Regions from separate parts of the Streptomyces sp. NPDC028910 genome, predicted to be linked through region 2. Evidence: riboswitches for the same ligand, from Rfam matches in the RefSeq annotation. Region 2 holds a riboswitch; the other holds the start of a gene.
The links. Region 2 has a riboswitch for ZMP and ZTP ahead of ACZ4TV_RS04010 (bifunctional 5,10-methylenetetrahydrofolate dehydrogenase/5,10-methenyltetrahydrofolate cyclohydrolase). Riboswitches for the same ligand answer to the same signal wherever they lie in the genome.
Positions count from the first base shown of each region.

Region 1: it holds a riboswitch for ZMP and ZTP, as region 2 does, so the genes downstream of both, ACZ4TV_RS29140 (serine hydroxymethyltransferase) here and ACZ4TV_RS04010 (bifunctional 5,10-methylenetetrahydrofolate dehydrogenase/5,10-methenyltetrahydrofolate cyclohydrolase) in region 2, are expected to answer to the same signal.

Region 1 covers NZ_JBVHVF010000032.1:14,470-21,292, forward strand. The annotation lists gene pdxR (MocR-like pyridoxine biosynthesis transcription factor PdxR) at 1-689, shown strand, start outside; gene ACZ4TV_RS29125 (hypothetical protein) at 840-1,142, shown strand; gene ACZ4TV_RS29130 (glutathionylspermidine synthase family protein) at 1,151-2,353, shown strand; gene rocD (ornithine--oxo-acid transaminase) at 2,458-3,663, opposite strand; ZMP/ZTP riboswitch at 3,783-3,873, shown strand; gene ACZ4TV_RS29140 (serine hydroxymethyltransferase) at 3,907-5,175, shown strand; gene trpS (tryptophan--tRNA ligase) at 5,567-6,580, shown strand; gene ACZ4TV_RS29150 (2'-5' RNA ligase family protein) at 6,678-6,823, shown strand, end outside.
Region 2 covers NZ_JBVHVF010000002.1:289,147-295,969, forward strand. The annotation lists gene ACZ4TV_RS04000 (NAD(P)/FAD-dependent oxidoreductase) at 1-1,420, shown strand, start outside; gene ACZ4TV_RS04005 (MAB_1171c family putative transporter) at 1,417-2,580, shown strand; gene ACZ4TV_RS04010 (bifunctional 5,10-methylenetetrahydrofolate dehydrogenase/5,10-methenyltetrahydrofolate cyclohydrolase) at 2,591-3,436, opposite strand; ZMP/ZTP riboswitch at 3,521-3,623, opposite strand; gene ACZ4TV_RS04015 (RNA polymerase sigma factor) at 3,999-5,588, shown strand; gene ACZ4TV_RS04020 (vWA domain-containing protein) at 5,600-6,823, opposite strand, start outside.

The DNA.
Region 1 (6,823 bases), on a different contig from region 2:
TGACCGCGGCGTCGGGCGCGGTGCTCCTGACCCCCGCTCACCAGTTCCCGACGGGCGTCGTCCTGACCCCGGCCCGCCGGACGGCGGCGGTCGACTGGGCGCGGACCACCGGCGGGTTGATCCTCGAGGACGACTACGACGGCGAGTTCCGCTACGACCGCCAGCCGGTGGGGGCGCTGCAGGGTCTGGACCCCGACCGGGTGGTGTACCTCGGCACGGCCAGCAAGTCCCTGGCGCCGGGGCTGCGGCTGGGCTGGATGGTGGTCCCGCCGGATCTGCTGGGGGACGTCCTGGCCGTCAAGGGCCCCACGGACTGGGCCTCCAGCACGCTGGAGCAGCTCACGCTGGCGGAGTTCATCACCTCCGGGGCGTACGACCGGCACGTGCGCGGGATGCGGCTGCGGTACCGGCGGCGGCGGGACGAACTCGTCGCGGCCGTGAGCGACCGGGTGGCCGTCTCGGGGATCGCGGCGGGCCTGCACGCGGTGCTGGACCTCCCGGCGGGGACGGAGCGCGCGGTGCTCCAGTCCGCGGCCTGGCAGGAACTGGCCCTGCACGGCCTGACCGGCTTCCGCCACCCGGAGGCCGAACTGCCACCGCGGGACGCGCTGGTCGTCGGCTACGGCACCCCGTCGGACAGCGCGTGGACCCCGACCCTCGCGGCCCTGTCGGCGGCTCTTCCCGCATGACCCGGCGCGGCAGCCGAGGCCCTGAACAAATCGCCCGAAGGCGTGCGAACTGACTCCAGGTCACGGATCTCACGGCGGCCGGATTCCATCGGCCGTGGACACACCTCTAGTCTGTCGGGAGCACGCCAGGCCCCAGGGGGAGCAGCAGACATGGACAGCAGCAGCACCAATCAGCGCCGCATGCGCTCCGGAGCCGTCGCCCTCGGCGGCATGGGCCTGCTGGCGGCCACCCTCGTGGCCTGCGGCAGCAGCGACGAGCCGGACCGGCGTTGCGCGTCCCGCTCCACGCTGGACCACCTGAACAGCAAGGAGTGCAAGACCGGCGGCACCGGCGCCTACTACTACGGCGGCGCCGTCAAGAACGGCAAGGTCACCGGCGGCAGTTTCGACAAGTCCGCCGTCACCCGCGGCGGCATCGGCGGCCACACCAGCTCCGGCTCCAGCGGCGGCTGAGCGCACCCATGAAGCGGCACACCATCGAGCCCCGCCCCGGCTGGCAGAAGACCGTCGAGGAACAGGGCCTGATCTACCCCCTCACCCGCTACCCCGACGGCTCCCTGCGCCCCTACTGGGACGAGAGCGCGTACTACTCCTTCTCCCTCCCCGAGGTCGAGGCGCTGGAGAACGTCGTCGAGGAGCTGCACGCCATGTGCCTGGCCGCGGCCGCGCACATCGTCGAGCAGGACCGCTTCGCCGACCTCGGCATCACCGACCCCAAGCTCGCCGCGCTGATCGCCGAGTCCTGGCGCCGCCGCGCCGAACAGCCCTCCCTCTACGGCCGTTTCGACCTGCGCTACGACGGCACCGGCAGCCCGGCCAAGATGCTGGAGTACAACGCCGACACCCCCACCTCCCTCGTGGAGGCGGCCAGCCCGCAGTGGTTCTGGATGGAGGAACGGTTCCCCGGCGCCGACCAGTGGAACTCCCTCCACGAGCGCCTCGTCGACGCCTGGCGCCGCCAGGCCGAGCTGCTGCCGCCCGGCCCGCTGCACTTCGCACACTCCGAGACCGACGAGCTCGGCGAGGACCTGATGACGGTCGCCTACCTCCAGGAGACCGCCGAACAGGCCGGCCTGGACACCCAGGCCCTCTCCGTCGAGCAGATCGGCTGGGACAGCCTGTCCGGCCGGTTCGTGGACGAGAAGCTCCGCTTCATCCGCAGCTGCTTCAAGCTCTACCCGTGGGAGTGGCTGGCCACGGACGAGTTCGCCCCGCAGGTCCTCGGCACGTACGACCACGGCGGCGGCTCCGGCACCACCTGCTGGATCGAGCCGCTGTGGAAGATGCTGCTCTCCAACAAGGCGCTGCTCGCGATCCTGTGGGAGCTCTTCCCGGAGCACCCGAACCTGCTGCCCGCCTACCTCGACGGCCCGCGCGAACTGGCGGAGCCCGGTTCCGCCGGCTACGTGGCCAAGCCCCTGCTCGGCCGCGAGGGCGCGGGCGTCACCCTGCACGCGACGGGCGAGGGCGGCGAGCCGTTCGTACCGGAGGCGGGGGAGCGGTACTGCTTCCAGGGCCTGGCCCCGCTGCCCGACTTCGACGGCAACCGGGTGGTGCTCGGCGCGTGGGTCGTCGAGGACGAGGCGGCGGGGCTCGGCATCCGCGAATCGGCGGGGCCGGTCACGGACGAGTACGCCCGTTTCCTGCCCCACGTCATCCTGTAGCCGTGCGAACCGCGTGACCGTGCGAACCGCGTGACCGTGCGAACCGCGTGACCGTGCGAACCACGTGACCGCGCGGGCTACGAGATCTGCGCGGGCTACGCGGGCTACGCGGCCAGCACCGACCGGAGCTGCTCCAGCCCCCAGTCCAGGTCCTCCTTGCTGATCACCAGCGGCGGCGCGATGCGGATCGTCGAACCGTGGGTGTCCTTCACCAGCACACCGAGCTCCATCAGCTTCTCGGAGATCTCCCGGCCCGTCCCGCGGGCCGGGTCGATGTCCACGCCCGCCCAGAGCCCCCGCCCCCGTACGGCGGTCACCGCGCCACCGCCGACCAGGAGGTTCAGCTCCCGGTGCAGGTGGTCGCCGAGCTCCGTGGCGCGCTGCTGGTACTCGCCCGTGCGCAGCATCGCGATGACCTCCAGGGCCACCGCGCAGGCCAGCGGGTTGCCGCCGAAGGTGGAACCGTGCTCGCCGGGGCCGAACACCCCGAGCACGTCACGGTCGGCGACCACCGCCGAGACCGGGACGACACCGCCGCCGAGCGCCTTGCCGAGGACGTAGACGTCCGGGACGACGCCCTCGTGCTCGCACGCGAAGGTCCTGCCGGTCCGGCCCAGACCCGACTGGATCTCGTCCGCCATGAAGAGGACGTTGCGCTCGCGGGTCAGTTTCCGTACGCCGCTCAGGTACCCGGCGGGCGGCACCAGCACCCCCGCCTCGCCCTGGATCGGCTCCAGCAGCACGGCCACGGTGTTCTCGGTGACGGCGTGGCCGAGCGCGGTGAGGTCCCCGTACGGAACGATCTCGAAGCCCGGCGTGTACGGACCGAAGTGGTCGCGGGCCTCGTGGTCCGTCGAGAAGGAGACGATGGTCGTGGTCCGCCCGTGGAAGTTGTCGGCGGCGACCACGATCTTGGCGTGCCCGTCCGGGACGCCCTTGACCTCGTAGCCCCACTTGCGGGCGGTCTTCACCGCCGTCTCCACGGCCTCCGCGCCCGTGTTCATGGGCAGCACCATCTCCTTGCCGCAGAGCGCGGCGAGCTCGGCGCAGAAGTCGGCGAAACGGTCGTGGTGGAAGGCGCGCGAGGTGAGCGTGACGCGCTCCAGCTGGGCGCGGGCGGCGTCGATCAGGCGGCGGTTGCCGTGCCCGAAGTTGAGGGCCGAGTACCCGGCGAGCATGTCGAGATACCTGCGACCCTCCACGTCGGTCATCCACGCGCCTTCGGCGGATGCGACGACCACGGGCAGCGGGTGGTAGTTGTGCGCGCTGTGCGCCTCTGCGGAGCGGATGGCATCAGCAGTTGTCGACACGGGGTCTCCGATCGTCCGTCTTGCCGGGTGAAACGGTGACGAGGGTGGCGTCACCTTCTTATCGTCGCTCGTATCCCGGACGCAGAAACCTTCCCCACGGCGCGCCCGCTAAGGTGAACGGTACGCACGGCGACTGGCGTACGGAGAACCGACTCCGGGGGAGTCGTGCGCGCTCGACCGCATACAGGGCCGCTCGCCTGGGCCTCGCGGGGTACCGATCACATCGACCCCGGAGGAGCCGCCATGTCCGCGAGCCGCCATCCCGCCCTTTCCGCGACCGACCCCGAACTGGCGTCCTTCGTCGCGGCGGAAGAAGTACTCCAGGCACAGACCCTGCGCCTGATCCCCAGCGAGAACTACGTGTCCGCGGCCGTGCTCGAAGCCTCCGGCACCGTGCTGCAGAACAAGTACAGCGAGGGCTACCCCGGCCGCCGCTACTACGAGGGCCAGCAGAACATCGACCGGGTCGAGGCCCTGGCGGTCGAGCGGGCGAAGGGCCTGTTCGGCGTCGACCACGCGAACGTCCAGCCGTACTCCGGGTCCCCGGCGAACCTGGCCGTGTACCTGGCCTTCGCGAAGCCGGGCGACACGGTGATGGGCATGGCCCTGCCGATGGGCGGGCACCTGACGCACGGCTGGGGCGTCTCGGCGACGGGCTCGTGGTTCCGCGGCGTGCAGTACGGCGTCCGCGCCGAGACGGGGCTGATCGACTACGACGCGGTGCGCGAGCTGGCCCTCGCCGAGCGGCCCAAGCTGATCTTCTGCGGCGGCACCGCCCTGCCGCGGACCATCGACTTCGCCGCCTTCGCGGAGATCGCGCGGGAGGCGGGCTCGATCCTGGTCGCGGACGTGGCGCACATCGCGGGGCTGATCGCGGGCGGTGCGCACCCGTCCCCGGCGGGGCACGTGGACGTCATCTCCACCACGACGCACAAGACGCTGCGCGGGCCGCGGGGCGCGATGCTGATGTGCCGGGAGGAGCACGCGAAGGCGATCGACAAGGCGGTCTTCCCGGGGCTCCAGGGCGGCCCGCACAACCAGACGACGGCCGGTATCGCGGTGGCGCTGCACGAGGCGGCGCAGCCGTCCTTCGTCTCGTACGCCCACGCGGTCGTCGCCAATGCGAAGGCGCTGGCCGCGGCGCTGCTGGAGCGGGGCTTCGACCTGGTCTCCGGCGGTACGGACAACCACCTGATCCTGATCGACCTGACGGGCAAGGACGTGCCGGGCAAGGTCGCGGCCAAGGCCCTGGACCGGGCGGGGATCGTGGTGAACTACAACACGGTGCCGTTCGACCCGCGCAAGCCGTTCGATCCCTCCGGGGTGCGGATCGGTACGCCGTCGCTGACGTCGCGGGGGCTGGGGGTCGACCACATGGCGCAGGTCGCCGACTGGATCGACCGTGGCGTGGACGCCGCGGCGAAGGGGGACGAGCGGGGGCTGGCCGCTGTGCGCGCGGAGGTGGCCGATCTCATGGCCGCCTTCCCGGCCCCGGGCCTCCCGCTGTCGTAAGCCTGCGGCCCGCCTTCCCGGGGCTCCGCCCCAGACCCCGCGCCTCAAACGCCGGCGAGGCTGAAAAGAGCGGGGTTCCGCCCCGAACCCCGCGCCTCAAACGCCGGCGAGGCTGAAAGACCGGGGCTTCGCCCCGGACCCCGCGCCTCAAACGCCGGCGGGGCTGGGTTGTGCCGGCGAGGGTGAAAGACCGGGGCTCCGCCCCGGACCCCGCGGCTCAATCGCCGGCGAGGCTGGATTGTGCGGAAAGCGGTCGCTCGGCCGGGGCTAGATCCGGACTTGCCTCTACCGTCGGGTACCCGGGCCCGGTGCGGGCCGGGCCCGGCGGGAGCCGGAAGGTTCCGGCCAGCGGCGGGCCCGAGCCCGCCCCCGCACCTGAGAGAATGAGGCCATGGCTTCTGATCGTCCTCGCGCGCTCTCCGGCATCCAGCCCACCTCCGGTTCGTTCCACCTCGGGAACTACCTCGGAGCCATTCGCCAGTACGTCGCCCTGCAGGAGACGCACGACGCCTTCTACATGGTCGTCGACCTGCACGCGATCACCATGCCGCAGGATCCGAAGGATCTGCGCGCGAACACCCGCCTCTCCGCCGCGCAGCTGCTCGCCGCCGGCCTGGACCCCGAGCGCTGCACGCTCTTCGTCCAGAGCCACGTGCCCGAGCACGCACAGCTCGGCTGGGTCATGAACTGCATCACCGGTTTCGGCGAGGCCAGCCGGATGACCCAGTTCAAGGACAAGTCCGCCAAGGGCGGCGTCAACAACGCCACCGTGGGCCTGTTCACGTACCCGATCCTGCAGGTCGCCGACATCCTGCTCTACCAGGCGAACTCGGTCCCCGTCGGCGAGGACCAGCGCCAGCACATCGAGCTGACCCGCGACCTGGCCGAGCGTTTCAACCAGCGCTTCGGGCAGACCTTCACCCTCCCCGCCGCGCACATCGTCAAGGAGGTCGCGAAGATCTACGACCTCCAGGACCCGGCGATCAAGATGTCGAAGTCCGCGTCGTCCCCCAAGGGCCTGATCAACCTCCTCGACGAGCCCAAGGTCACCGAGAAGAAGATCAAGAGCGCGGTCACCGACACCGAGGCCGAGATCCGTTTCGACGTCGAGAAGAAGCCCGGCGTCAGCAACCTCCTCACGATCTACTCCACCCTCACGGGCGAAACCATCCCCGCCCTGGAAGCGCGGTACGAGGGCAAGGGCTACGGCGCGCTGAAGACCGACCTGGCCGGAGTGATGGTCGATTTCGTCACACCGTTCAAGCAGCGCACCCAGGAATACCTGGACGACCCGGAGACGCTGGACTCCATCCTGGCCAAGGGCGCGGAGAAGGCCCGCGCGGTCGCCGCGGAGACGCTCGCGCAGGCCTACGACCACCTCGGTCTGCTGCCCGCCAAGCACTGACGAACGCAACTACGGACAGAGGGCTCTGGCAAGAACGGGGGTGCTGCCGCCACACTGGGGCGGCAGCAGTCCACAGAGACAAGCGGAGGAGAGATACGTGGGGACCGTAACGCTCGGCGTTTCGATCGCGGTCCCGGAGCCGTACGGCAGCCAGCTCCAGGAGCTGCGCGCGGGCTTCGGGGACGCCGCCGCGCACGGCATCCCCACGCATGTCACCCTCGTACCGCCCACCGAGGTGGAGGC
Region 2 (6,823 bases):
CCCGCCCCGCCACGCCGTCGTCATCGGCGGCAGCATGGCCGGCCTGCTCGCGGCCGCCGTCCTGGCCGAGTCCGCGACGGTCACGATCATCGACGCCGACAGCCTCCCGGACAGCCCGGCACCGCGCCGCGGACTGCCCCAGGCCCGGCACGTCCACGTCATGTGGTCCGGCGGGGCGCGCGCGATCGAGGACATCCTGCCCGGCATCACCGAGGACTGGACGGCGGCGGGCGCGATCCGCCGCAGCCTGCCCACCGACCTGGTCACCAAGACCGCCGAGGGCTGGATCCCGCGCTGCGCGGAGATGCAGTTCAACATCTCCTGCAGCCGCGACCTCCTCGACTCGGTGGTCCGGGCCCGGGTCACCGCGCTGAAAGGGGTCTCCACCCTCCAGCAGAGCCGCGTCCGGGGCCTGGAGGGCACGGCGGCCCGGATCACCGGGGTCCGCGTCGACACCCCGGACGAGGAGGGCAGGCTCGTGCCCGCCGACCTCGTCGTCGACGCGAGCGGGCGCGGCTCCCGCGCCCGGATCTGGCTGCAGGAGCTCGGCGTGAGCGGCATCAGGCAGGCGGAGGTCGACTCCGGCCTGGTCTACGCGACCCGGATCTTCGAGGCGCCCGCCGGAGCCCACGCGTCGGGTTTCCCCATAGTCAACGTGCAGTCCGATCCCCGGGTGCCCGTACCGGGCCAGACGGCCACGATCGTGCCCATCGAGAACGGCCAGTGGCAGGCCACCCTGTCCGGCACCCGCGGCGGCCAGCCGACCGGCGACCCCGACGCGTTCATCCCCTTCGCCAAGGGCATCCGGGACCCGATCGTCGGCGAGCTGCTGGAAGGCCGCAAGCCCCTCACGGACGTCGCCGTCACCAAGGGCACGGCGAACCGCCGGATCTACTTCGAGAAGGTCGCCCTGCCCGACGGCTTCTTCGCCGTGGGCGACTCGGTCGCCACCTTCAACCCGCTGTACGGGCAGGGCATGACCGTCGCCGCCCAGGGGCTGCTGGCCGTCCGCTCCCTGCTGCGCTCCAAGGGACTCGCCCACCCCGCCTTCGGCCGCGAGGCGCAGCGCGCGATCGCCCCGCAGGTGGCCACCGCCTGGGACCTCGCCACCTCGCAGGACATCCTCTATCCCGGCGCCACCGGCATGAAGCCGCGGACGGGGGCCGGGCTGCTCAACGCGTACGTCAGCCGGCTGATGACGGGGGCCACCACCCGGGACGCGCTGACCGCGGCCTTCCTCCAGGTCATCACCATGAGCAGCGCGCCCACCCACTGGCTGCGGCCGTCGGTGGTCTGGCACGTCCTGCGCGCCTCGGACCGGGGTGCGCTGACCGCGCCGCCGCTCACGGCCGCCGAGCGGACCGTCGCCGGGCTCGACCAGAGGTCCGGTCCGGCCGACCCCGTCGGCCGGGTCCGGTGAAGGACGGCCTCATCCTCTACGTGCCGGGGGCGCTCCTGATCCTGATCCTGCTGGTCAAGGCGCCGACATTGCGCCGGGGTTGGGACCAGCCGCTGATGCGGGCGGTGTGCGCGCTGCTGGTCGTCGGCTCTCTCGTGCTGGTCCTGGCGGCGCCGCCGACGATCGCGGCGGTCAACCGCCTCACCGGGGTGCCCAACTTCTCGGCGCCGCTCGTCTTCGGCCTGATCACCGCGTTCTCCGGGGCGTGCGTCGTCCTGGTCCTGCAGTGGGGCGGCGGCCCGCCGGCCGCGGTGCGCCGGGCCACCTTGCTGGCGGTGGCCGGGTTCGGCGCCGTCACGGCGGCGATCGTCGTCCTGTTCGTGATCGGCGACGCGCCGGTGGAACGCCTGCGGGACCTGGACACGTACTACGCCGGCACGCCCTGGATCCGGGAGATGATCGTCTGCTACCTGCTGGCCCACACGGTGGGCAGCTCGGCGCTGACCGTGCTGACCGGGCGGTGGCTGCGGCGCGCCGACCCCTCCCTGCGGCCGCTGCGCACCGGGCTGGCCCTGATCGTGCTAGGCGGGCTGCTGGACCTCGGCTACCTCGCCGCCAAGTGGACCGCGCTGGGCGCCCGGTGGAGCGGCCGCGATTGGGACGCCCTGTCCACCGAAGTGGCCCCGCCGCTGGCCTCGGGGGCGGCGCTCATGGTCGCGACGGGCTTCATCGTGCCGCTGGTCGGCGGATCGGCGGCCTGGCGGGACTTCAGCCAGTACCGGCGGCTGCACCCGCTGTGGAAGGCCTTGCGGGGCTTCGCCGCGTCCAGTGTGCGGACGGTGCCGCTCACCTGGTGGTCACCGGTCGGGATCCGGCTGATCCACCGCGAGTCCGTCATCGACGACGGGATCCTGGCCCTCGCCCGCTGGTTCGACCCCGCCGTGCGCCGCGCGGCGTACGAGGCCGCGCGCGCCCAGGGCATGGGCGAGGCCCGGGCCGCGGTCGTGGCCGACGCCGCCATGCTCGCCGCGGCGTGCCGGCGCGGGGCGGCCGGTGGGGAGGTCGGGCGCCCGGACCCGGCGTACCGGCTGGACAGCAGCCCGCTGGGCGCACTGGCCCGGGAGTTCCGCACCTCACCCATCGTCGCCGCGGCCCGCGAGGCCGCCGCCACGCGGACCTGACCGACCGGCCTCAGAGCTGGTCGAGGTCCAGCCCGGCCTGCGCGGCGGCCGCCCGGACGGTCTGCTCCAGCAGTACGGCGATGGTCATCGGGCCGACTCCGCCCGGCACCGGGGTGATCAGCGAGGCCCGGGCGGCGGCCGACTCGAAGTGGACGTCGCCGACGTTGCCCTCGTTGTACCCGGCGTCCAGGACCACGGCGCCCGGCTTGATGTCCTCGCCGCGGATGAACTCGGCCTTGCCGACGGCTGCGACCAGCACGTCCGCCTGGCGCACGATCGACGGGAGGTCCCGGGTGCGGGAGTGGCAGTAGGTGACGGTGGCGTTCTGCTCCAGCAGGAGCATCCCGGCCGGCTTGCCGAGGATGGCGCTGCGGCCGACGACGACGGCGTGCTTGCCGGTCAGGTCCACGTCGTAGGCGGCGAGGAGGCGCATGATGCCGCCGGGGGTGCAGGAGACGAAGCCCGGCAGCCCGAAGCCCATGGCGGCGAAGGAGTGCATGGTGACCCCGTCGACGTCCTTGCCGGGGGCGATGGCCTCGAAGGCGGCGCGCTCGTCGATGTGGTGCGGGACCGGGTGCTGGAGCAGGATGCCGCTGATCCCGGGGTCCTCGGAGAGCGCGGTGAGGGTGGCCACCAGCTCCTCGGTGGTGGTCCCGGCCGGCAGCTCGACGTGGCGGGAGGTGATCCCGGCCTTGGCGCAGCGGTTCTGCTTCATGCGTACGTAGGTGACGGAGGCGGGGTCCTCACCGACCAGCACGGTCGCGAGACAAGGCGCGGTGCCGGTGCGCTCGGTGATCTTCGCCGCGTGGGCGGCGGTCTGCTCCGAGATGCGGCGGGCGAGGGCGGTGCCGTCCATCAGCCGGGCGGAGGCGGGGGCAGTCTGCGTGTTCGATGCAAGAGGGGCGGTCGTCACGGGGTCTCCTGAACGTCGCTGCGGATCGCGGTTCGCCCAGGCGCGCGGCAGTCGACGTACGGAAGGTCCGGAGGTACGCCGGGCCGCTCCCCGGTGGTGATCCACCCGAACGCCAGTCACGGCCCGCCGCCCACTGTAGTCGACCGAACAGATGGTTGACCGGTGCCGAACCTGGGACGATCAGCATCGGAGCCGTGATCTACTTTCTCCGGAAGGTGGTCGAACGCGAAGGTCCGTTCGTCGTCGCGCACCCCGCCCGCTTCCTCGTCGAAGCCCGCAAAAAGGGCTGACGGAGAGGGCGGACGGATCCACGCCGGATCGGTTGCGCGGCCACAGCGTGGCGCAGGTCACTCAATTCAGCGCGTAACGAATCGACTCGGGCATGCGATGAACCGACAGGTGTCCTCGCGCGGCCCCGGAATACAGACCCCCCTCGGGTCTGTTTCCCGAGTTCGCGCGATGATGTCCCGCCCACCCCTTATCTGTTCGCAACGAGAGGCTCCTTGTGTCGCTCAGCCCGTCCCGTACGTTCCCTCCGGAGATCGCCGAATCCGAGGCCCTGGTCACGCTCGTCGAGCGTGGCCGCGAGCAGGGTCACATCAACGGTGACGACGTGCGCCAGGCCTTCGAGGCCGGCCGCATCCCGGTGGACCAGTGGAAGCGGGTCCTGCGCAGCCTGAACCAGGTCCTGGACGAGGAGGGTGTCGCCCTTCACGTCAGCGCGGCCCCCGCCACCAAGGCTGCCGCCAAGAAGCCCCGCAAGGCTGCCGCCGCCCCGGCCCGCACCGTGGCCAAGAAGGCCCCCGCCGCGCCCCGCCCCATCGGCGCGCGCAAGGCCTCCGCCACCAGCCCGGCCCCTGCCGCGGCCTCGGCGATATCCGCATCGCCGGCCGCCGCCATCGAGGACGAGGCGTCTGCGGAGGCCGCCGCCGAGCCGAAGAAGCGCACGGTCAAGAAGACCGCCGCCAAGAAGACCGCCGTGAAGAAGACCGCCGCGGCGAAGAAGACCGGCGCCAAGGACGCCGACGAGGCCGAGACCCCCGTGGTCGAGGGCGAGGACTGGGCGGCCGAGGACCTCGCCGACGAGGCCGAGGAGGAGACCCCCAAGGCCGGCGGCGCCCAGGGCTTCGTGCTGTCCGACGACGACGAGGACGACGCCCCGGCGCAGACGGTCATGGTGGCCGGCGCCACCGCCGACCCCGTCAAGGACTACCTCAAGCTCATCGGCAAGGTGCCGCTCCTCAACGCCGAGCAGGAGGTGGAGCTCGCCAAGCGCATCGAGGCGGGTCTGTTCTCCGAGTACAAGCTCGAAGAGGAGGAGGACCACAAGCCCGCCTTCAAGCGCGAGCTGGAGATCCTCGTCGAGGACGGCCGCCGCGCGAAGAACCACCTGCTGGAGGCCAACCTCCGCCTCGTGGTCTCCCTCGCCAAGCGCTACACCGGCCGCGGCATGCTCTTCCTGGACCTGATCCAGGAGGGCAACGTCGGCCTGATCCGCGCCGTGGAGAAGTTCGACTACACCAAGGGCTTCAAGTTCTCCACCTACGCGACCTGGTGGATCCGGCAGGCGATCACGCGTGCCATGGCCGACCAGTCGCGCACCATCCGCATCCCCGTCCACATGGTCGAGATCATCAACAAGCTCGCCCGCGTGCAGCGCCAGATGCTCCAGGACCTCGGCCGGGAGCCCACTCCGGAGGAGCTGGGCAAGGAGCTCGACATGACCCCCGAGAAGGTCATCGAGGTCCAGAAGTACGGCCGCGAGCCGATCTCCCTGCACACCCCCCTGGGTGAGGAGGGCGACAGCGAGTTCGGTGACCTCATCGAGGACTCCGAGGCGGTCGTGCCGGCGGACGCGGTCTCCTTCACCTTCCTCCAGGAGCAGCTCCAGTCCATCCTGGGCACGCTCTCGGAGCGCGAGGCAGGCGTGGTCTCCATGCGCTACGGCCTCAACGACGGCCAGCCGAAGACCCTGGACGAGATCGGCCGCGTGTACGGGGTCACCCGTGAGCGGATCCGCCAGATCGAGTCCAAGACCATGTCGAAGCTGCGCCACCCGTCGCGTTCGCAGGTACTGCGCGACTACCTGGACTAAGCCGGCAGGTCTCAGGCCAGTCGGAAGACGGGCCCCCGTGGCGTGAACGGCAGGGAGGCACCCTGCGGGACCAGATAGGCGTGCTCGCGCCGGATCCGCAGGGTGTCGCACCACCCGTCCGTGATCACCAGCACCGGGGCCCCGGGCGGGAAGTCCTCCGCCCGCTGTAGCAGGTCGACGCCCGGCTGCAGCACGGTGCCGCCCCGCCCGCGCACCTTCACCCGGCCCGCGATCTCGGCGGGCGGAAGATAGCCCGCGTCGTACGGCGCCGCGTCGCAGAACACGACGCGTGCCGCCGGTACGTCGCGGGCTTCCGCGTACGAGGCGATGGCGCCCAGCGCCTTGCCGAGCAGGGCGGTGTTCATCGATCCCGAGGTGTCGAGCACCACCCCGAAGGTGCAGCGGGCGATCTCCTCGGGCGGAAAGTACCGGCCCGCGCGCGGGATGTCCGGAGTAGAGGCCTGCCGGCGGGCCGGGCGCGCGTAGGACCGTACGGCCACGGGCCGCGGCACGTACTCGTCGAACCAGCGGGCGAGCCGGGCGTCCCAGGGCACGGGCGGATGGGCCAGGGCCCGGATCTCCTGGATGAGCCCGGCGGGCAGCAGGCCGCGCTCCCCGCGCACGTGCAGGTCGAAGCCCTGGACCAGTCCGCGCCGGTAGAACTCGTCGAGGTCCGCGTACGGGCGCCCCGCGCCGTGCCCGAGCGGCTCGCCCAGGATGTCCCCGGCGCCCTTGCCGCGCAGGGTCGCGAGGCGGCGCATCCGGCGCAGGTCGGTGGCGATCCGGTCGTAGACCTCCTCGACGGAGAGCCCCCGCAGCTCCGGGTCGTACAGCAGCCCCTCGGGCATGCTGCCGATCCGCATCTCCACGAGCCAGCCGTTGACGACGTAGTCCGCGGCGACGTTGTGCAGGTACGGGTCCCGGGCGCCGCGGCGCTCGCCGTGGCGCAGGGCGGCGTGCAGCATCTCGTGGGCCAGGATGAACCGCCACTCCTCGTCCTCGAAGGTGCGCAGCGGGTTGATGTAGATCTCCCCCGCGGTGGCGCTGACGGCGGCGATGGAGATGGCCTGGGCGCGGGCCAGCTCGGCGTCGGCGACGACGGTCAGACCGGCGGCCAGCCCCCCGAGGAGCGGGTACGAGGAGACGAACCAGTTGAGCGCCCGGTCCCAGGGGCGCTGCGCGAGGCGTTCGCCGGTGGTCCGGTCGCGGCGGCCGCCCGCCACGTCCATGGCGGC